DNA from 4 places in the Arthrobacter sp. 01L42 genome. Region 2 is predicted to be linked to each of the others. Evidence: riboswitches for the same ligand, from Rfam matches in the RefSeq annotation. Region 2 holds a riboswitch; each other region holds the start of a gene.
What was found. Region 2 has a riboswitch for S-adenosylmethionine ahead of AC1DN2_RS13995 (DUF1737 domain-containing protein). Riboswitches for the same ligand answer to the same signal wherever they lie in the genome.

Region 1 (5,196 bases), on a different contig from region 2:
TCAGGGACTTGTACTTGTCAGACCAGATGCCGCCCGGGGCGCTGTAGACGTAGAACAGTCCCACGTTCTCCAGGCCCTTGTCCTGGTTGAACTGCTTCAGGTAGGCGTTGTGCTGGAAGAAGTTGGCGTCGAATTCGCCGTTGGCCACGGCCAGGTTGGGCTGGATGATGTCCGTGACGTACGTGGGCTCCAGGGTCCAGCCCTGGGCCGCGAGCAACTTCTGGGCCAGCTTGGTCGGTTCCTGGTACGGGGCGGACTCGGTGACGATAATCTTGATCGTCTTGCCGCCGCTGGCGCCGGCGCCGCCGGGGTTGGTGAGGCCGCAGCCGGTCAGTGCCGCGGCGGAGACAGCACCGGCACCGGCGAGGGCATATTTGAGGAAATTTCTACGCTGCATGGTCTTGGTCCTTTGTGGTGGTTCGCGCTGGGCTATGACTGGGCGGTAACGCTGGCGGGCTGGTTTTCGGCCGCCGCGGAGAATTCGGTGAAGGCTCCCCGGAAGGCCGCCGCGGGGTGGCGTCCGTTGAGCCGCGGCCCGGCGCCGAAGAGCTTCTCGCGCAGGGTTCCCGGCGCGTAGCCGGTCTGGGCGAGGCCGCGGCTGCGCAGTTCCGGCAGCACACCGTCGATGAAGTCGGTGTAGGAGCCGGGGATGGTCTGGTTGATGATGTTGATGCCGTCGATTCCGGCGTCCTGCCACTGCTCGAGACGGTCGGCAATCTGGTCCGGCGTTCCCACCACCCGGTTGGCCCGGCTGCGGTAGAGCGCAATGTCGCGGAGGGTGGGGTTGCCGCCGCGGACGGAGGCGCGGATAGCCGTGAGATGTCCCTGGCTGCCTTCCGTTTCAAGGTCCCCGAGCGGGGTGTCCAGCGGCAGGCCGCCGAGGTCGACGCCGAACCCGCCGCCCACGTGGGCCAGCAGGGCCTCAATGTCCAGGCTGTCCTCGAGCTCGTCGGCCTTGCGGTGCGCCTCGGCTTCGGTGCCGCCCACCACGAAGTGCATGCCCTGGAGGAACTTCACGTCATCCGGATGGCGGCCGGCGGCAACGGCCTGTTCCCGGACGGCCGCGGTGTACTTCGCGGCCACCTCGGTGCTCGGCGCGAGGGTGAAGGTGGCCTCGGCGTTGGCGGCGCAGAACTGCTGGCCGCGGCCGGAGCTCCCGGCCTGGAAAAGCACCGGGGTGCGTTGCGGTGAAGGGGCCGCGAGGTGGGGTCCGTCGATCGAGTACCGGGGCCCGCGGTGGTAGATCTTGCTGACCTTCTCCGGGTCCGCGTGGACCCCGGTCGCCTTGTCCCGGAGCAGCGCGTCGTCTTCCCAGGACCCTTCCCACAATTTGTAGGCGGCCTCGACGTATTCGTCCGCCCAGTCGTAGCGTTCGTCATGCTTGGTCAGCTCGGTGGCGTTGAAGTTCCGGTGCGCGTTTTCCAGCACGCTGGTGACGATGTTCCAGGCCACGCGGCCGCCGCTGATGTGGTCCAGCGTGGACATCTGCCGGGCGAACTGGAACGGATGGCTTTGAATCACCGACGACGTCGCGGCCAGCCCGATCTCCCGCGTTCCCGTGGCGAGCGCGGACAGCAGAATGAGGGGGTCGTTGGACGGCACCTGCAGGCCCTTTTTCAGCAGAGATGCCCACCCGCCGTCGTAGTCGCCGTAGAGACCGACGACGTCGGCGAAGAAGATCGCGTCAAACTTGGCGTCTTCGAGCTGGCGGGCCAGGTCGATCCAGAGCTGGAGTTCGTTGAACCGGTGCTGCTGGGCTTCCGGGCGCCGCCACTGGCCGCCCATGATGTGGCTGGACGTGTTCATCACGAAGGCGCTGATCAGCAGGCGCGGACGGGGTCCGTCGAAACGGATACTGGGTGTTGAAGTCATGGGATGCTTTCCGCTGTGGGAGGTGGGACGAGGGTGCTGCCGGCGCTCAGAGGCGCTTGTCCAGGCGCCGGGCAACATAGGATCCGCCCAGCTGAACGATGGTGACCAGCAGGATCATCAGGACAATGGCGGTGATCATGAGCGGCGTTTCGTAGCGGTAATAGCCGTACCGGATGGCGAAGTCGCCGATTCCGCCGCCGCCCACCAGTCCGGCCATCGCCGAGTACGAGATGAAGCTGACGGTCATGATGGTGATGGAGCTGACGAGTCCGGGCTTCGCCTCCACAATCAGGACGTCCCGGACGATCTGGGACCTGCTGGCGCCCATGGACCGTGCCGCTTCGACCACTCCGCCGCCGAGTTGGCTCAGGTTCTGTTCCACGAAGCGGGCGAAATACGGAATGGCGTTGAGGGTCAGCGGGACAATGACGGCGGCCGTGCCGATGGTCGTGCCGACAATGAACCTGGTCACGGGAATGATCGCGATCAGCAGGATCAGGAACGGGAACGAGCGGAGCAGGTTGACCAGCCCGTCCAGGACCCGGTGCAGCTTTGGCCTGTGCTTGAGCCCGTTGGGACCGATGGTGTAGAGCAGGACACCCAGCGGTGTCCCGAGCAGCACTGCCAGCGGGATGGCCACCAGCAGCATGGTGAGGGTCTGTCCCATGGCGACGCCGATTTCGGGCAGGACTTCCAGGATGCGGTCAAGCATTGATCAGGCCCTCCGACGCGGCTGTGGTGTGGGTGCCCCTCCCGGAGCGGTCCAGCTGGATCTCATCGGAGACCAGGTAGCGGCCGATCGACGTCGCCGGGTGGAAGCCGGGGCGCTGGAGTTCGGCGAGGTCGAGCTGCTCCACCACCCGGCCTTCTTCCATGACCGCGACGTTGTCCGCGATGGCCTTGATGACATTCATCTCGTGGGTGACCACCACGATTGTGATGCCGAATTCGGCGTTGACGTCGGCCAGGTATTGCAGGACCGATGACGTCGTCCGGGGATCCACGGCCGACGTCGGCTCGTCGCAGAGCAGCACTTTGGGCCCGGTGGCAAGGGCGCGGGCGATCGCCACCCGCTGTTTCTGGCCCCCGGAGAGTTTGGCCGGATACGTTCCCGCTTTGTCGGCGAGGTCCACGATTTCCAGGGTTTCGGCGGCCCGCCGCCGGCGTTCCGCCTTCCCGACGCCGGCGAACTTCAGGGACAGCTCCACATTTTCCTGGGCTGTGAGGTTGTTGAGGAGATTGAAGTGCTGGAAAATCATGCCGATGTCATGCCGCTTGGTCCGGAGCTCGGCGTCGGACAGGGTCACCAGGTCCACGCCGTCCACCAGGACGCGGCCCGACGTCGGGCGCTCGAGGAGGTTGATGTTGCGCAGCAGCGTGGATTTGCCGGCGCCGGAGAACCCGATGATGCCCTGGATGGTGCCCCGCCTGATGTGCATGCTGACGTCATCGACGGCCGTGAAAGGTCCCGCGGCCGAAGCGAATGACGTGCTGACGTTCTGGATCTCGATCACAGGCCCCCACCTGCTCGGGGCCGCGGCGCTGCCGCTGTCTGCGTGTTCATGATTTCCTCCGGGCTCGCCCGAGGAAAGCCCTGGGTCCTGGCTTCCGGGCAGCGCTGAGCGAAGCCGGGGAGCCTCAGAACACAGTGGTTCTCCATCGGTCCTGGCGGTAGCACCGTCCTCAAAGGAGGGGGTTGCTGCGGCGTCACGGAGCCAGATCTCTCAGCCGCTCGGGATGGTTACGAGTCCATCTCACACGGCAGGAGGCCGGATACAGAAAAAGCCGGTCACATTTTGTAACCGACTCTTCCCGATCTGTTGATCGTCATTCCCGGGCCGTTAGATGCCCACGCGCCAGCCTTCGCGGGCGGGGCACGCGTTCACGACGACGTCCAGCCCGGCGGCCTTGGCCCGGTCCGTCGCGGCGTCGTCGAAGACGCCCAGCTGCAGCCAGACGGCCTTGGCGCCTACTGCGATGGCCTCGTCTATGACTGCGCCCACCCTGTGGGAGTTGACGAAGCAGTCCACGACGTCGATCGGGTGCTTCTCCGCCGGGATGTCAGACAGGGAACGGTACCCCTTCTCGCCGTGGACATCGTCGCCCGGAAGGTTGACCGGAATGATGGTCATGCCCATCCGGTCCCGGACATAGAGGGAGACCTCATACGCCGAGCGCCATTCGTTGGTGGTGAGGCCGACCACCGCCCACGTGCCTTTGGTTCGCATGAGGCGGTCAATGACTGCCGGATCGTTAACATGGGCCATGCATCAACCTTACTCCTGCGACCTTTCCGGGCAATTGTCGAATAAATGAATGATTTGGGCAGGACCCACGCCGGGTGAACGAATATTACGGCGCTCCCGGACGCCGATTTTGCGGAATCGTGCATCTGAAGTTCTAGTAGGTAGTGACCATCCCGAGCGGCCGAGAGACCTGGATCGATGACGCCGCAGCAACCCCCCGGTGACGTGAGACGACCATTCCCACGCAACCGCTCCGCCCTCCTTCGGTGAAATTCGAGGGAGCCGGAGCAACCAAGGGTGCTACTGCCAGGACCGATGGAGTGCAGCAATGACCCCTGAGAATTCTTCCGCCCTGCCCACCTTTGCCCGGACTGCGTCCGAGGCATTCCCACAAACCACTTCGGACGCGACGGCGAACGAAGCAGGGCTGCGTGACGCGCCCGGCTCCTCTCGCGGCTCTTCGGGGTGGTCCCTGAACGAGTCCACGGACGGCGCAGTGCACGGCGTCCCCGCCGATGGGCCGGCGCGTCACCGCAGCACCACCTTCGGAAACCACCTTCCCCGGCACGGCGGCGCCGTGACCGCGGGAACTGTCCAGGCAGAGACGGTTGCGTTCTGGGAAACCCAGGCTCTCCGCCTCGACTGGGCGGACCTGCCCGGCGGCGCGACGGAGCAAACCAAGCCCTGGCACACCGCGCACCGCCGGATCCCGGCCGACGTCGAGGCCGGCACCGGACCTCAGATCACCTGGTTCGAAGGGGGCAGGCTCAATGTCGCCTACAACTGCGTCGACCGCCACGTAGCGGCGGGGCGCGGAGACAAGGTGGCCCTGCACTTTGAGGGCGAGCCCGGCGACCGCCGTGCCGTCACCTACGCCGAACTCCAGCGCGAGGTCTCCAAAGCCGCCAATGCCCTCCTGGATCTCGGTATCACCAAGGGCGACCGGGTGGTCATCTACCTCCCCGTCATCCCCGAAACCGTGATCATCACCCTCGCGGTGGCCCGGATCGGTGCCATCCATTCCCTGGTCTTCGGCGGATTCTCCGCCGAGGCCCTGAAGTTCCGGGTGGAGGACACC
Region 2 (5,196 bases):
CCCAGTGCCAGCACTCGGATGGCGAAGTCGATCACGGTCAAAATCAGAATCGCCCAGGACGGTAAAGTCTCCGCCAGCGGAAATGGCCAAAACACAGGCGAACCCCTCAACGTACAAGCCACGCGGAACAGTTCCGAACGGGCAGTGACCAAATCCTATCCCGGGACCACCGAGACTAAGCTTTAGCCATGACCACTCCTGCCCCTGTTCCCGCGCCCGCGACCGTTCTGGTCTTCCTCGACCCGGCGTTCGACGGCGGCCGCGTTGCCGACGCGTCGCAGCCGCAGCTGATGGCCACGGACCTGGGCGCCACCCGCGGCGACGGTGTTTTCGAATCCCTCCTGGCCGTCGGCGGCCGGCCCCGCAAGATCCAGGCACACCTGACCCGGCTGGCCGGCTCTGCCCGGCTTCTGGAGCTGGACATCCCCGCCGAGGACGCATGGCGGCGGGCGGTGGAAACCGCCATCCGCGAGTTCCGGGGGCAGGAACCCGCCGCGGCTGCAACGGGCGGCGCGGAGCAGGACGAGGTGGTGGTGAAGCTGATTGTCACCCGCGGGCCGGAGGGCGCGGCTGCCCCCACATGCTGGGTCCAGGCCTCCGCCCCGGCGGCCGCGGGACGGCGGCAGCGCGAGACCGGGATCGACGTCATCCTGCTCGACCGCGGCTACGACAGTGAAGTCGGCGAGCGCGCCCCGTGGCTCCTGCTCGGCGCCAAGACCCTTTCCTACGCCGTGAACATGGCGGCGCTGCGCTACGCCCACCGGCAGGGCGCCGACGACGTCATCTTCACGTCCGCGGACGGCCGGGTGCTGGAAGGTCCGACGTCGACCGTTCTGCTGGCCCACCTGGAAACCTCGGACGACGGCGCCGGCGGCGTCCGCACCATCCGGCGGCTCATCACGCCCCAGCTGGACAGCGGCATCCTGCCCGGCACGTCACAGGGCGCCCTGTTCACCGCCGCCAAGGCCGCCGGCTGGGAGCTGGGTTACGGCCCGCTGGAGCCGAAGGACCTGCTGGACGCCGACGCGGTCTGGCTGATCTCCAGCATCCGGCTCCTGGCCCCGGTGAACCACATCGACGGGCAGGAAATCGGCACCCCGGAACTGCGGCGCCAGCTCACGGCCGAACTCAACGCCCTCTTCGCGACCATCGAATAGCAACGCGGGGTCAGCTACGGCCCATCCCATGTCCCCGGATGGGCCGTAAGTGACCCCGCGTTGGTGTTGCGCTCACCCCAGGGCGTCAGCGGGCACTGCCGGGCACAGGCGGAACGAGGCCGGGTTGAACGCCGGGAGCATGAACGTTGCGAGCACGGCGTCGAGCATTTCCGGGGCCCAGGTGCTGTTCTCCCCCAGGGCCGCGCAGACACCCAGCACCACGGGCGTTCCGTCGGTGCGGCGGCGGATCTGGACCTGGACCGGCCCGGTCAGCCCGAGCGTGCGGACGGCGGCCAGGCCCAGCTTGCGCACATCGCCGGCCTGGTTCGCCGGCACCCTGCGGCTGACCTCGTCGCTGCCGGCGCGTCCATACGGAGTCCTGGTCTTCTCGAGGACCACCGCCACCGGCGCCATCGCGTTGCGTGCCGGGGTGCCGAACACCAGGCACACATAGTCGGCGCCCGGGATAAATTCCTGGACCAGTTGCCCCGCCGGCATGTTCTTCCAGCTAACGGAGTCGGTTCCGGCCAGCAGGTGGACACCATGGGAGCCTTTGAAGACCCGCGGCTTGACCACCACGGGGCCGCTGAGGCCGGCGAGGGAAGCCGGCGCGGCGGCGAGGTCGCCCGGAACCGCGAACCGGGGCACCGGGATGCCGGCCGCTTGCAGCGCCCAGGTGGTGAACAGGTGGTCGTTGGCGAGGGCCACCGCGGCGGGGTCGGCCACGATGATCCGCACATCCTGGGCGAATCCGGCGCGGGCCGCGGCCAGGACCGGGAGTTCCACGGTGAGGGTCGGAATGATGACGTTGATGGCTTCGCGGTCCACCACCCGGCGCAGGTCCAGGACCATGTCCGGGTTCGTCGCCGGCAGGAGCCTGACCGCGGCGGCGGGAGCCTCCCCGGCCTGGCGGGTGTCGGCACGGGCGTCGGAGCCGAGGTACGGGAGGCCCCGGGCTTCGAGCTGGGCCGCGACGGCCCGTCCGGCGGCGCTTGTAATCCCGGTAACGAGTATGCGCGGGCCCACGATTGCTCCATTCCGCCGTCACCGGCCGGACCGCGGCTGCGGCTCCGACCGTTCCAGCCACCGATTCCCAGACAGCTTGTTGATGGACAGACGAGTCGATTCCGGGACTGCTTGATTCACACATTGCTCGAATCACCTGCAGCTCCGGCCGACTCGTCGGACCTAATCCCCCCAGTAAACGGAGAAACGTCCCGGCAGACACGAGTGGGCTGTACCCGAAACTGGAGCCCGCCACTACTCGCCCGGGCCGCGGTCCGGTTACGGAACATGACGACGGCGGCGGTGCGGGCCGGCGTCGCAGGTGTTACGTTTTTGGGGAGTAATGAGAACCGGTGCCAAGCCCTGACTGGCCGGTCGGCAACCCTCCCTTTCGCGGCGGGGTGCCTCAGGTGAATACTCGGCAATCGAGAATTCGAGCTGCAAGCGTGAAAGAGGAGATCCGTCGTGACCGACACGTCAATACCCACAACAGCCGCACCCGGCACAGCACCCGGTACCGCACCCGGGGGCGAGGAGAGGCTGGCCTACCGCCTGTTCACCGGGGCGGATGACCGCGCCTTTTGCGAGCGGGTGTCAGCCGCCCTGGCCGAGGGTTACGTGCTGCATGGAAGCCCCGCCGCCAGCTTCAACGGAAGCACCGTGATCGTGGCGCAGGCGCTGGTCCTGCCGGCCGCGATTGCCAGTGCGGACGCCGCCGTGGCCAATGCGGTTGATGAGCTCGACGCCGACGAATTTGGCGCCGACGGGGCCTTCGCGGGCCACGCATGAGCTACGCCGGAGACCTCAGCCCGCAGGAGGCGTGGGCCAAGCTGGAGGCCGGAGCCATCCTGGTGGATGTCCGGACCGAGGGCGAATGGGCCCACATCGGCATCCCGGACACCGCGGCCGCGGGCGAGAGCCGCAACGATCCGCTCTTCATCCAGTGGAACCTCGCCGGCGGCACGCCGAACCCGCACTTCGTGGAACAGCTAAGGCAGCAGGCGCCGGAGGACACCGCCGTCGAACTGGTGTTCCTTTGCCGTTCCGGGGCCCGGTCGATCGCGGCCGCGACGGCCGCGACGGCCGCCGGCTACACCTCGTACAACGTCCTTGAGGGCTTCGAAGGCGAGACCGACCGCTTTGGCGAACGCACCGTCAATGGCTGGAAGAACCGCGGCCTGCCCACCAACCTCGGAAAGATCTAAGTGACTTTCAATCCCGACGCCGCCGGCTGGGCGGCCGACACCCAGGCCGTCCGTGGCGGCCTTGACCGCACCGGCTTCCAGGAAACCACCGAGCCGATCTTCCTCAATTCAGGATTCGTCTACGAGTCCGCGGCCGCCGCCGAGCGCGCCTTCACCGGTGAGGACGAGCGCTTCGTCTACTCCCGCTACGGCAACCCCTCCGTCGCCACCTTCCAGGAGCGGCTCCGGCTGCTCGAGGGAACGGAGGCGTGTTTCGCGACGGCGTCCGGCATGTCCGCCGTCTTCACCGCCCTGGGCGCGCTGTTGGCGGCCGGCGACCGGGTGGTCGCGGCCCGCTCGCTGTTCGGCTCGTGCTTCGTGATCCTGAACGAAATCCTGCCGCGCTGGGGTGTCGAGACGGTCTTCGTGGACGGCCCGGACCTGGAGCAGTGGAAATCCGCGCTGTCCGAGCCGACCACGGCGGTGTTCTTCGAGTCGCCGTCGAACCCGATGCAGGAAATCGTGGACATCGCCGCCGTGAGCAAACTGGCGCACGCGGCCGGCGCCACGGTGGTGGTTGACAACGTCTTCGCCACCCCGCTGCTCCAGCGCTGCGGCGACCTCGGCGCGGACGTGGTGGTCTACTCCGGCACCAAGCACATCGACGGCCAGGGCCGCGTCCTGGGCGGGGCCATCCTGGGCACCAAGGAATTCATCGACGGGCCCGTCAAGCAGCTCATGCGGCACACCGGTCCGGCCCTTTCGGCGTTCAACGCCTGGGTGCTCACCAAGGGCCTGGAGACCATGGCCCTGCGCGTCAACCATTCCTCGGCCTCCGCGCTGCGGCTGGCCGAATGGCTCGAGGGACAGCCTGCGGTCGGCTGGGTAAAGTACCCGCTGCTGCCGTCCCACCCGCAGTACCCGCTCGCAGTGCAGCAGATGAAGGCCGGCGGGACCGTGCTCACCCTGGAGCTGCAGCCCTCCCCCGGGCGCACGGCGAAGCAGGCCGCGTTCGCACTCCTGGACGCGCTGCGGATCATCGACATCTCCAACAACCTGGGCGATGCCAAGACGCTCATCACGCACCCGGCCACCACCACGCACCGCGCGATGGGCCCGGAAGGCCGCGCGGCGATCGGGCTCAGCGACGGCGTGGTCCGGCTCTCGGTGGGCCTGGAGGACGTCGATGACTTGATCCGCGACCTCGGCCAGGCGCTCAAGCAGGTCTAGGGCTTCCGCCGCACCCGCAACTGTTGCGGGCTCCCGGTCAGGCCGGGCGCAACCGGCCCAGGGCCGAACGATTGTCTGCCGGCCCCTCGGTGGCGGGCCCCTCGGTGGTCAGTTCGATGGCCCGCTCGACGACGGCGGGCAGGCCGCCGGCCCGGAACGGGCCGCGCTGCAGCTGCGAACCGGTACCCTCTGCCAGAATCCGCTCGACGCCCTCGCGCGCCAGCTCCAGCTCGCCCTGTTCCTCAAGCACCGGGGCCACGAAGTCCACGAGCGCCCTGACCACGTCCGCGGCCGGGGCCGGGGTGAAGGTTCCGAAGTCCAGGAGCTCCCCGCGCAGTCCGCAATTGCTGGCCTGCCAGGCGGCCATCCGCAGCAGCAGCGTGGGCACCGGGGCGGGATCGACGCCGTCGTTCCATTCCCGGGCGGCCGACTCCACGAGGGCGCGCACCAGTACGGCAATCAGGGCAGCATCCTCGGCCCGCAGGCAGACATCCGCGACCCGGATCTCCACGGTGGGATGCTGCCGGGCCAGCCGCGCGTCGAAATAGACCATCCCCTCATCCATCAGGACGCCGCTTTCGACCAGCCGGGTGACCACGCGGCGGTAGATGGGCAGGCTG
Region 3 (5,196 bases), on a different contig from region 2:
CGGCGGCCCTGGCCACCGGCGGCACCGTGCGGATCCCGAACTGGCCCGCGGAAACCACCCAGGTGGGTGATCTCTGGCGCGGAATCCTGACCGCTATGGGCGCCACGGTGACGGTTGACGGCGGCACCCTGACCGTCAGCGGGGGCCCGGAGATCAAGGGCGGCGACTTCGACGAAACCAGCGAACTCGCCCCCACCGTAGCCGCGCTGTGCGCCCTCGCCACCGGCCCCTCACGGCTGGGCGGCATCGCCCACCTCCGAGGCCATGAAACGGACCGGCTCGCCGCCCTCGTCGCCGAAATCAACCGCCTCGGCGGGGACGCCGAAGAAACCCCCGACGGCCTCATCATCCGCCCGGCCGCGCTGCACGGCGGCGTCGTGCACAGCTACGCGGACCACCGCATGGCAACCGCCGGCGCCATCCTCGGCCTTGCCGTAGCCGGCGTGGAAGTCGAGGACATCGCAACCACGGCCAAGACCATGCCCGATTTCCCGCAACTCTGGGAAGCGATGCTGGCCCAGGGACCCGCCGCAGATGAGGACACCGCCGGTGGCACGCAGCACTGATTCCTGGGACGAGTCCGACGTCCGGATCCGGCCGAACAAGAAGGGCACACGGCCCCGCACCAAGGACCGGCCCAGCTACGATGACGCCGTCACCGGACGCATCATCACCGTTGACCGCGGCCGCTACACCGCCGTCGTCGGCGAGGGGACCGCGGACGAACGCAAGATCATCGCGGCCCGGGCCCGGGAACTGCGCCGCAACCCGGTGGTTGCCGGCGACTTCGTCTCCCTGGTCGGGGATGTCACCGGCGAGCCCGACACTCTGGCGCGGCTGGTCAGGATCCAGGACCGCAAGACGCTGCTGCGCCGCAGCGCCGACGACACGGACCCGATCGAACGTGCCGTCGTGGCCAACGCCGACCAGCTGGTGGTGGTGGTCGCCGCTGCCAACCCCGAGCCGCGGACCGGTTTCATCGACCGCGCGCTGGTGGCCGCGTACGACGCCGGCATTGAGCCGCTGCTGCTCGTCACCAAGGCCGACGTCAAGGATCCCGCCGAGCTGCTGTCCAACTACCAGCACCTCGACTTCCCCGTCATCATCTCCAAGACCGCCGACACCGCCGCTTCCGGCATCGACGCCCGCTCCGACGACGGGCTCTCCGCCCGGCTCGACAAGGACGCGGTATCCCAGCTGCGCGACTACCTCGACGGCAAGGTCACCGTGATGCTGGGCCATTCCGGCGTCGGCAAGTCCACCATGGTCAACGCCCTGACCGGGGCCGAGCGGGCCACGGGAGGCGTGAACGCGGTAACCGGCCGCGGCCGCCACACGTCCTCCTCCGCACTGGCGCTCAAAGTCAACGATGCCCCTGCCGGCAGCTGGATCATCGACACCCCCGGCATCCGGTCCTTCGGTCTGGCCCACGTGGACCCGGACCGGATCCTGCGTTCCTTCCCGGACCTGGAACCGGGCACCGATGATTGCGAACGCGGCTGCAAGCATGACTCCACCGCCGTCAACTGCGGCGTCGACAAGTGGGTTGCGGCCGGGCACGCGGGGCCCTCGGGACCGGCCAGGCTCGCGTCCCTGCGCCGGCTGCTGGGCACGGACCCGCGGATGGAAGCGCAGGAAACCAAGGAACTGGGCACCGTCTCCTAGCCGGACCGGCAGCGGGGCGGCGGCGCCGAGCCGCGGCCTCCCGCCCGGGGGCCCGGTTTGACGGTAGTTTGGAACCATGAGCCAACCCGCTTCGAGCTACAACGATGACCTGCGCCTTGCCCATGTACTGGCAGATTCGGTCGATTCCCAGACCATGAGCCGCTTCAAGGCGCTCGACCTTCGGATCGAGACGAAGCCCGACCTTACACCCGTCACCGATGCCGACAAATCCGCGGAAGAGGCCATCCGCGGCCAGCTCTCCCGGTCACGTCCGCGTGACGCGGTCCTGGGCGAAGAGTTCGGCAGCTCGGGCCACGGTTCCCGCCGGTGGATCATCGACCCGATCGACGGCACGAAGAACTTTGTCCGCGGCGTCCCGGTCTGGGCCACCCTGATCGCCCTCGTCGATGAGGGCGAGCCGGTGGTCGGCGTCGTCAGCGCGCCGGCACTGGGCAAGCGCTGGTGGGCCGCCAAGGGTGCAGGCGCCTACACGGGCCGCTCGCTCGCCGCCGCCACACGGTTGAAGGTATCCAACGTCTCCAATCTCGAGGACGCCTCGCTGTCCTACTCCAGCCTTGGCGGCTGGAAGGAACGCGGGAACCTGGATGAGTTCCTGGGCCTGACCGAGGAAGTGTGGCGGACCCGCGCCTACGGTGACTTCTGGTCGTACTGCCTCGTGGCCGAGGGCGCCGTGGACATCGCCTGCGAACCCGAGCTGAATCTCTATGACATGGCCGCCCTGGTGCCGATCGTGACCGAGGCCGGCGGCCGCTTCACCTCGCTCGAAGGCGAGGACGGCCCCTTCGGCGGCAACGCCCTGGCCACCAATTCGATCCTGCACTCGGAAGTGCTCAAGCGGCTCAACCCCGGACTCGACGACCTCTTCCAGGCCCACCCGAACAACTGATCCGCGCCCGTAATATTCCGCTTCACAATCGGCGGCCGCCTTTTCCCCGGCTGCGCCGATGTCCTACGCTCGATGCAGGTCACGAGTGCCAGCGCTAAACCCCGGTTTGCTGGCCGGCAACCCTCCAGTCGCGGTGGGGTGCCCCGGGTGACGACCTGGCCGGTCCGGAACGGACCCGGCAAGCGCGGATTCCCACGGTGTGGGGTCCTGTTCGAGTGAGGTCCCATGACAACTGCCACTTTCCCCGCCGCCACTGAATTCCATGCACGGCTTGCCCTCGCGGCCCGCCCGCTGGCAGCCGTCACCGGGGCTGAAATCCAGGCCCCGCTGATCACAGGCGGCCACGCGCGCTACGCCAACCTCGACTACGGCGCCTCCGCACCGGCCCTGTCCGTGGTCTCGGCCTACCTGAACGAAATCCTGCCGTACTACGCAAGCGTGCACCGCGGCGCCGGCTACGCATCACAGATCAGCACCTCCGTCTACGAGAACGCCCGGGACATCGTGCGGGACTTCGTGGGCGGCCGGCCCGGCGATTCCGTGATCTTCACGCGCAACACCACCGATTCCCTGAACCTGCTGGCCGGCTGCCTGCCGCTGCGCGACGGGCGGCCCGCGGGCGAGGTCCTCTACCTCGACATCGAACACCACGCCAACCTCCTGCCCTGGCAGAATGTCCCGCACCGCAGCGTCGTGGCCGCCGCCACCCTCGCGGCCACCGTGGACCGCCTGCGCGACGAACTCGCCCGCGGCGGGGTGAGCCTGCTGGCCGTCACCGGCGCCTCCAACGTCACCGGGGAGATCCTCCCGATCCGGACCCTGGCCGCACTGGCGCACGAATACGGCGCCAGGATCGTTGTCGACGCCGCGCAGCTCGCCCCGCACCGGCGGATCAATATCGCCGCGGACGACGTCGATTACCTCGCCTTCTCGGGACACAAGCTGTACGCCCCGTTCGGCGCCGGCGTGCTGGTGGGGCGGACGGACTGGCTCGACGCCGGCACCCCGCACCTGGCCGGCGGCGGCGCGGTCCGCGATGCCCGGCTCGACTCCGTCAGCTGGACCACGGGACCTGCCCGGCATGAGGGCGGCTCGCCGAACGTCCTCGGCGCGGCGGCCCTCGCCCGCGCCACCCAGGTCATTGCGGCCCTGGACCCGGAGCAGTGGCAGGCCCACGAGGACGCCATCCGGTCCTTCCTCGTCGAGGGCCTCCAGGGCATCGAGGGAGTAACCGTGCACCGGATCTTTGCCGATTCGGCTTCCGATTCTTCCCCTGCTTCTTCCACTGGAGGCGATCAGCCGGACACCGGCACGATCGGCGTCGTGAACTTTTCCGTGGAAGGCTACGACGCCGGACTGGTGGCCGCCTACCTGTCGGCCGAACACGGCATTGGCCTGCGCGACGGCCGCTTCTGTGCCCACCCGCTGCTCAAGCGGCTCGGCCTGCCCGCCGGCTCCCTGCGGGCCAGCTTCGGCCTCGGCTCACGGCTTGAGGACGCCGAACGCCTGCTGGCCGGCCTGCAGCAGCTGCGGCAGAACGGACTCGGCTGGGATTACGTGGTGGACGCGGGCCGCTGGGTGCCGGCCAACGATACCCGCAGCTATCCCCACTGGGCGCCGAACACCCCGGGCACCGCCGGCGCTGCGCCCTGCACCCTCGACTAGGCAGGATCGGGGCCCGGCGCGGGTGCGGTAAATTCGAAAGGTATCTGAGACCAGCAGGACCTTCCCGAAGGAGATCGCACGTGGCAAGCGCCGGCCCCAGGCTCCACAGCGGAGTCAAGCCGCACAGCGGACCGAAACTGCACAGCGGACCGAAGCTGCACAGCGTGCGGCGCCAGGAACTCGGACAAAGCTTCCAGGACGGCGGGGAGCACTACGAGCGCGTCCGCCCCGGCTATCCGCAGGAGTCAGCCGACTGGCTGGTCCCGTCGGGAGCCAGGGACGCCGCGGACATTGGCGCGGGCACCGGGAAGTTCACCTCCCTTTTGGCGGAACGCGGACTGGGCACGGTGGCCGTGGACCCCTCTGCCGACATGCTCGGGCAGTTGCGCCGGACCCTGCCGGACGTCACCGCCATCGAGGGCAGCGCCGAGGACACCGGTCTCGAGCCGGAGTCCTTTGACCTGGTCACGGTCGCCCAGGCGTGGCACTGGTGCGACCCCGGCCTGGCAAGCACCGAGATTGCCCGGATCCTGCGGCCGCACGGCGTGCTGGGCCTGATCTGGAACCAGCTGGACACCAGCGTGCCCTGGGTGCACCGGCTCTCCCGGATCATGCACGCCGGGGACGTCCACAAACCACACTTCCGTCCGGCCGTGGGCCCCGAGTTCACCGGGCTGGAGAGCCACCTGACGCGCTGGGAGGATTCCGTCACGACGGAGGACATCCAGGAGCTGGCCAAGTCCCGCAGCTACTATCTCGCGGCATCGGACTCCACCCGGGCCAAGGTCACCGACAACCTCGCCTGGTACCTGCACGAGCACCTGGGACACATCCCTGGCGAGGTGCTCCGGCTGCCCTACCTGACCCAGACGTGGCGGGCCTTCCGGGCCTGATGCACGCTCACCCCGGATTCCCCCGGATTCCCCCGGATTGCACGCAGCGCCCGCCGGGCTTATTGT
Region 4 (5,196 bases), on a different contig from region 2:
ACAGCCGGACCCGTCAGCACCGCAGACTCCCCACCTTTGACAGCCGTGACTGGCGGGTCGCCCCGGAGTGCCGGCGATTCCCGGTGTCATGCCCGTAAAGGTGGGGAAATTCGGCGTGGGCTTCGGCCTAGGCGGACTTGGCCGCGCGGAATCCGGCGTCGAGGTCCGCCAGGATGTCGTCAATGTGCTCCAGTCCCACCGAAAGCCGCACCAGCCCGGGGTTCACCCCGGCGATCACCTGCTGTTCGGGCGAGAGCTGGCTGTGGGTGGTCGACGCCGGATGGATCACCAGCGACCGGACATCGCCGATGTTCGCGACGTGCGAGTGCAGTTCGAGGGCATCGACGAACCGCTTGCCGGCCTCCGCTCCCCCGGCAATGTTGAACGCCACGACGGCGCCGGTCCCCTTGGGCCCGTACTTGCGGCCGCGCTCGTACCAGGGGCTGGACGGCAGCCCGGCGTAGGCGACCGATTCGACGTCGTCCCGCCCCTCCAGCCATTGCGCCACCTTCGTGGCGTTGGCCACGTGGCGCTCGACGCGCAGGCTCAGCGTTTCGATGCCCTGGGCGATGAGGAACGCGTTGAACGGGGACACCGCGGAGCCGAGGTCGCGCAGGAGCTGGACCCGGGCCTTGAGGATGTAGGAGAGATTCGCGCCCAGCGCGCCGCCCGCTCCGAGGTCGCGGGCGTAGACCAGGCCGTTGTAGGTGGGGTCGGGGGTGTTGAAGCCGGGGAACCGCTCCGGGTCCTTCCCGAAGTCGAAGTTGCCGGAGTCCACGATCACGCCGGCGATCGCGGCGCCGTGCCCGCCGAGGTACTTGGTGGCGGAATGGACCACGATGTCCGCGCCCCACTCGATCGGCCGGATCAGGTAGGGGGTGGAGAGCGTGTTGTCGACAACCAGCGGCACGCCGGCCTCGTGCGCCACCCGGGAGACGCCCTCGATGTCCAGGACGTCCTGGCGGGGGTTGGAGACCACTTCGCCGAAGAACAGCTTGGTGTTGGGCTGGACGGCGTCCCGCCACTGGTCCAGGTTGTCCGGGTCCGCCACGAAGGTCACGGAGATGCCGAACTTCTTCAGCGTGTGCGCGAGCAGGTTGTAGGTTCCGCCATAGAGGCTGGGGCTGGCCACCACATGGTCCCCGGCCTCGGCGATATTGAGGATGGCGAACGTCTCGGCGGCCTGGCCGGAGCTGAGCAGCAGCGCCGCGAGACCGCCTTCCAGGCTGGCGACGCGCTGTTCGACGGCATCCTGTGTCGGGTTGCCGATCCGGGTGTAGATGGGCGCGAGCTCGGCGAGCGCAAAGCGGTTCGCGGCGCTTTCGGCGCTGGGGAACACGAACGACGTCGTCTGGTAGATAGGCAGGGAACGCGCGCCGGTGGCGCTGTCCGGCTCCTGGCCGGCGTGGATCTGGCGGGTTTCAAAGGACCAGGCGTTGGACATTGGTGCTCCTCGAGTCACTGGGCACAGCACCGGCCGGGGCTTTCGGCCCGAACCGGAACAGGCGCCGCGCTTGCCCTCCGGCGGGCGCCGGACGGCCAGGTCTTCACCCGGGGCACCCCACCGCGATACGAGGGTTGCCGGCCAGCAAGCCGGGGCTGTGCGCTGGCACTCATGACCTGACTTCAGTGTAGGAATGGCGGCGGAGCCCTGGATAGCTTTGTGACGAAGATGAAGACGGCCGCCGTGACGGAGCATCCGGGGCGCCGCGTTCCGCGCCCCAGGACGTCCCATGACGGTTAGGGGAGCCTAAGCTGAGAGGTCCATCACAAAGTGCCAAGATGATGGCATGCGCATGGATCACGTCTCTTACGCCTGTGAACACGATGGCTTGGCAGCCACCACTGAACGTATTGCGTCTGCCCTCGGCGTTGAAGCCGTGAAGGGTGGAGTGCACCCCCGTTTCGGGACACGCAACATGATTATCCCGCTCGCGGGACACAAGTACCTGGAAGTCGTGGAGGTCCTGAACCACCCGGCCTCCGACAAGGCCCCGTTCGGCCAGGCCGTCCGGGCACGCTCCGAGGCCGGCGGCGGCTGGATGGGCTGGTGCGTCGAGGTTGACGACCTGGCCCCGTTCGAGGAGCGGCTCGGCCGCGCCGCCGTCAACGGCAACCGGAAGTTTCCCGACGGCCGCGAATTGGTCTGGAAGCAGATCGGCATCCTGGGGCTCATCGCCGACCCCCAGGTGCCATACATGCTCAAGTGGGAGGGCGACCCGGAGTTGCACCCGTCCAACGCCTACGCGAGCGATGTCAAGATGTCCGCACTGACCATTGCCGGTTCGGCCGAGCGCGTCACGGAGTGGCTGGGCGAACCGGTTGAAAAGCCGCTGGAAGACGTCGCCGTGAACTGGATCGCGCCGCACGGTACTCCCGGCATCCTCTCTGTCACCTTCGAGACCGCCTCCGGAGCGGTCACGATCTAACGCTCCACCTGCCCCACGCTTCGGCCGCCATCTCTTAGGTGCCAACGATGTCACCTAGGAGACGGCGGCCGAGATCATTTAAGGCCTGCTCCTAATAGCAACGCGGGGTCCCTTCGCGCCCGTCCGGGGGCTCCGGATGGGCCCGAAGGGACCCCGCCTTGCTTTGCGGGGAACTCAGCCCAGGCCCACTGCCTTGCCGAACAGGCTGAACCCCACGAACGCCACGGTGTCCAGGATGGCGTGGGCGATCACCAGCGGCATCACCCGTTTGGTCCGGATGTAGAACAGCGCGAAGACGACGCCCATCACCGCGTTGCCGATGAACGGCCCGAACCCCTGGTACAGGTGATAGCTGCCGCGGAGCAGGGCACTGGCGGCGATGGCCGCCGGCACGCTCCAGCCCAGTTTCCCGAGCCGGTCCAGCAGGTACGCCACCACAATCACTTCCTCGACCACCGCGTGCCGGATCGCGGACAGGACCAGCACCGGCACGGTCCACCAGTACGCGTCCAGGGCGCTGGGGATGATCGCCGTCGTGATCCCCATCGCCCGGCCGGCGGCGTAGAGCCCCAGGGACGGAATGCCGATGAGCGCGGCGAGTCCGAGACCCTGCAGGAGGTCCTTGCCGGGCCGGGCGAAGTCGAAGCCGATCCTTCGGAACGCCGAGGTTCCGCGTTCACCGGCCGGCCAGTGTTCGGTGAGGAAATAGATCACGAGGGCCACCGGGACCAGGGCGAAGATGATGTCCAGCAACTGGTAGGTGAGGTCGAAGTATTCGCGTGCGCTCTGTGAGCGGTTCAGGGTGGATGTCCCCTGGGCCAGCGGCGCCGTGGTCATCTTGTCCAGCAACTGCACCAGGGAGTAGATCGCGGACTGCCCGAGTGACAACCCCAGGACAATCAACACTTCGAACCGCAGCCGACGGCGGGAGGGAACCAACATGGTTCTATCTTGCCTGCACTTGCCGATAGTTTGCTGGTGCCCGCGTGGTGCCGGCCGCGCCGGCACCCCCGGCTTTTTGGGAGCCCTATGCTTGGGGATTATGAGTGCGCCCCGGAAAATCATCTTGATCCGGCACGGCCAGTCTGCCGCCAATGCCGACACCTCGATCTACAACCGTGTTCCGGACTACCGGATCCCGTTGACCGCGCTGGGCCTGGAGCAGGCCACCGCGGCCGGGGAGGAGGTCCGGCGCCAGCTGGACGGCCGCCCGGTGTGCGTCTACGTCTCCCCTTACCTGCGCGCCTACCAGACCCTCGAGGCGCTGAATCTCGGTCCGCTCGTGGAGCGGGTGATCGAGGAACCGCGCCTGCGCGAACAGGACTGGGCCAACTTTCAGATCGCCGGCGACATCGAGGACCAGAAGGAGCTCCGCAACGCCTACGGGCACTTCTTCTACCGCTTCCGCGAGGGCGAGTCCGGTTCCGATGTGTATGACAGGATTTCTTCCTTCATGGAAACCCTGCACCGGCACTGGTCCCGGCCCGGCTATGCCCCGAACGCGCTGTTTGTGACGCACGGATTGACCATGCGGCTGTTCTGCATGCGCTGGTTCCACTGGTCGGTGGAATATTTCGAGTCCCTGAATAACCCCGAGAACGCCCAGGTCCGCACCCTGCTGCGCACCTCGCACGGCAAGTACGAGCTCGACAAGCCCTTCACGCAGTGGGAGAAGAGGCGCGTGGACGAGACCGTCCTCGACGCACCGCCCATGATGTTCTAGGGCGGCCCGTCCGGGGCCGGAGCCAGCCGGGTCAGCGGACCGGCTCGCTAACGGACCGGCTGGCTAACGGACCGGCTGCGCTACACCGGCGCGCCACACCGCGTGCGTCAGGGGGATGCCGGGCCGGTAGGCCAGGTGCGTGGCGGAAGGCGCGTTGAGCAGGTGCAGGTCCGCGCGGTGTCCGACGGCGATCGAGCCCACCGCGCGTGCGCCGTCGGCGTCGCTTCCGGACTCCCGGCTCAGGGCCAGCGCGCCGCCGTAGGTCGCGGCACGCACCGCCTCATGGACGCTGAGCCGCATCTGCAGCACGGCGGTGGTGACGCAGAACGCCATGGAGCTCGTGTAGGACGTGCCGGGGTTGCAATTGGACGCCAGCGCCAGCTGCACACCGGCGTCGAGCAGTTCACGACCGGGGGCCAGCGGCTGCCGGGTGGAGAGATCGCAGGCCGGCAGGCACGTGGCGACCGTGCCGCGCTGCCCGGATCCAGGCGTGCCGCTGCCGCCGGCGGCGTCCCAGCCGGACCAGCTGCCGGCAAGGGCATCGACATCCGCGGCCGAAAGGTAGTTCACGTGGTCCACGCTCGCGGCGCCGACTTCCACCGCCAGCCGGACGCCGGGGCCCTCGCCGAGCTGGTTGCCGTGGACGCGCAGCCCCAGCCCGGCGGCCTTGCAGGCCAGGAGCACCCGGCGGGACTGGTCCTCGTTGAACGCGCCCTGCTCGCAAAAGACGTCGGCCCAGCGGACGTAGGGCCGAACTGCGGTGAGCATCGGCCCGCAAACCAGCTCCGTATATTCCTCCGCGTCCATCCCGGCGGGCACAAGGTGCGCCCCCAGGTAAGTCACCTCGTCCGCCACGGTGGAGGCGATGCGGGCGCTGCGGGCCTCGTTCTCGAGGTCCAGGCCGTAGCCGGTTTTGGTCTCCAGGTAGGTGGTGCCCTGCGACACGGCCTCCGCGACGCGGCCCATCGCCAGCCGGGTCAGGTCGAAGTCGCTCGTGCTCCGGGTGGCGCCGGTGGTGACGGCGATCCCGCCGGCGCTGTAGCT

Region 1: linked by a shared signal. The riboswitch ahead of AC1DN2_RS12090 (methionine ABC transporter ATP-binding protein) and the one ahead of AC1DN2_RS13995 (DUF1737 domain-containing protein) in region 2 are both predicted to bind S-adenosylmethionine.
Region 3: linked by a shared signal. The riboswitch ahead of AC1DN2_RS00585 (aminotransferase class V-fold PLP-dependent enzyme) and the one ahead of AC1DN2_RS13995 (DUF1737 domain-containing protein) in region 2 are both predicted to bind S-adenosylmethionine.
Region 4: linked by a shared signal. The riboswitch ahead of AC1DN2_RS04450 (bifunctional o-acetylhomoserine/o-acetylserine sulfhydrylase) and the one ahead of AC1DN2_RS13995 (DUF1737 domain-containing protein) in region 2 are both predicted to bind S-adenosylmethionine.

What each region holds. Positions count from the first base shown of each region.
Region 1 covers NZ_JBFTSL010000012.1:29,831-35,026, reverse strand. The annotation lists gene AC1DN2_RS12105 (MetQ/NlpA family ABC transporter substrate-binding protein) at 1-397, opposite strand, end outside; gene AC1DN2_RS12100 (LLM class flavin-dependent oxidoreductase) at 430-1,872, opposite strand; gene AC1DN2_RS12095 (methionine ABC transporter permease) at 1,919-2,584, opposite strand; gene AC1DN2_RS12090 (methionine ABC transporter ATP-binding protein) at 2,577-3,386, opposite strand; SAM riboswitch class I at 3,526-3,616, opposite strand; gene AC1DN2_RS12085 (CoA-binding protein) at 3,714-4,139, opposite strand; gene acs (acetate--CoA ligase) at 4,447-5,196, shown strand, end outside.
Region 2 covers NZ_JBFTSL010000015.1:48,165-53,360, forward strand. The annotation lists gene cls (cardiolipin synthase) at 1-95, opposite strand, end outside; gene AC1DN2_RS13985 (aminodeoxychorismate lyase) at 189-1,157, shown strand; gene AC1DN2_RS13990 (ATP-grasp domain-containing protein) at 1,230-2,183, opposite strand; SAM riboswitch class IV at 2,502-2,615, shown strand; gene AC1DN2_RS13995 (DUF1737 domain-containing protein) at 2,643-2,951, shown strand; gene AC1DN2_RS14000 (rhodanese-like domain-containing protein) at 2,948-3,367, shown strand; gene AC1DN2_RS14005 (O-succinylhomoserine sulfhydrylase) at 3,368-4,576, shown strand; gene AC1DN2_RS14010 (glutamate--cysteine ligase 2) at 4,614-5,196, opposite strand, start outside.
Region 3 covers NZ_JBFTSL010000001.1:136,646-141,841, reverse strand. The annotation lists gene aroA (3-phosphoshikimate 1-carboxyvinyltransferase) at 1-566, shown strand, start outside; gene rsgA (ribosome small subunit-dependent GTPase A) at 550-1,665, shown strand; gene hisN (histidinol-phosphatase) at 1,742-2,572, shown strand; SAM riboswitch class IV at 2,650-2,763, shown strand; gene AC1DN2_RS00585 (aminotransferase class V-fold PLP-dependent enzyme) at 2,798-4,237, shown strand; gene AC1DN2_RS00580 (class I SAM-dependent methyltransferase) at 4,375-5,130, shown strand.
Region 4 covers NZ_JBFTSL010000004.1:36,247-41,442, reverse strand. The annotation lists gene AC1DN2_RS04450 (bifunctional o-acetylhomoserine/o-acetylserine sulfhydrylase) at 128-1,444, opposite strand; SAM riboswitch class IV at 1,506-1,621, opposite strand; gene AC1DN2_RS04445 (VOC family protein) at 1,791-2,429, shown strand; gene AC1DN2_RS04440 (CPBP family intramembrane glutamic endopeptidase) at 2,604-3,371, opposite strand; gene AC1DN2_RS04435 (histidine phosphatase family protein) at 3,472-4,152, shown strand; gene AC1DN2_RS04430 (amidohydrolase family protein) at 4,216-5,196, opposite strand, start outside.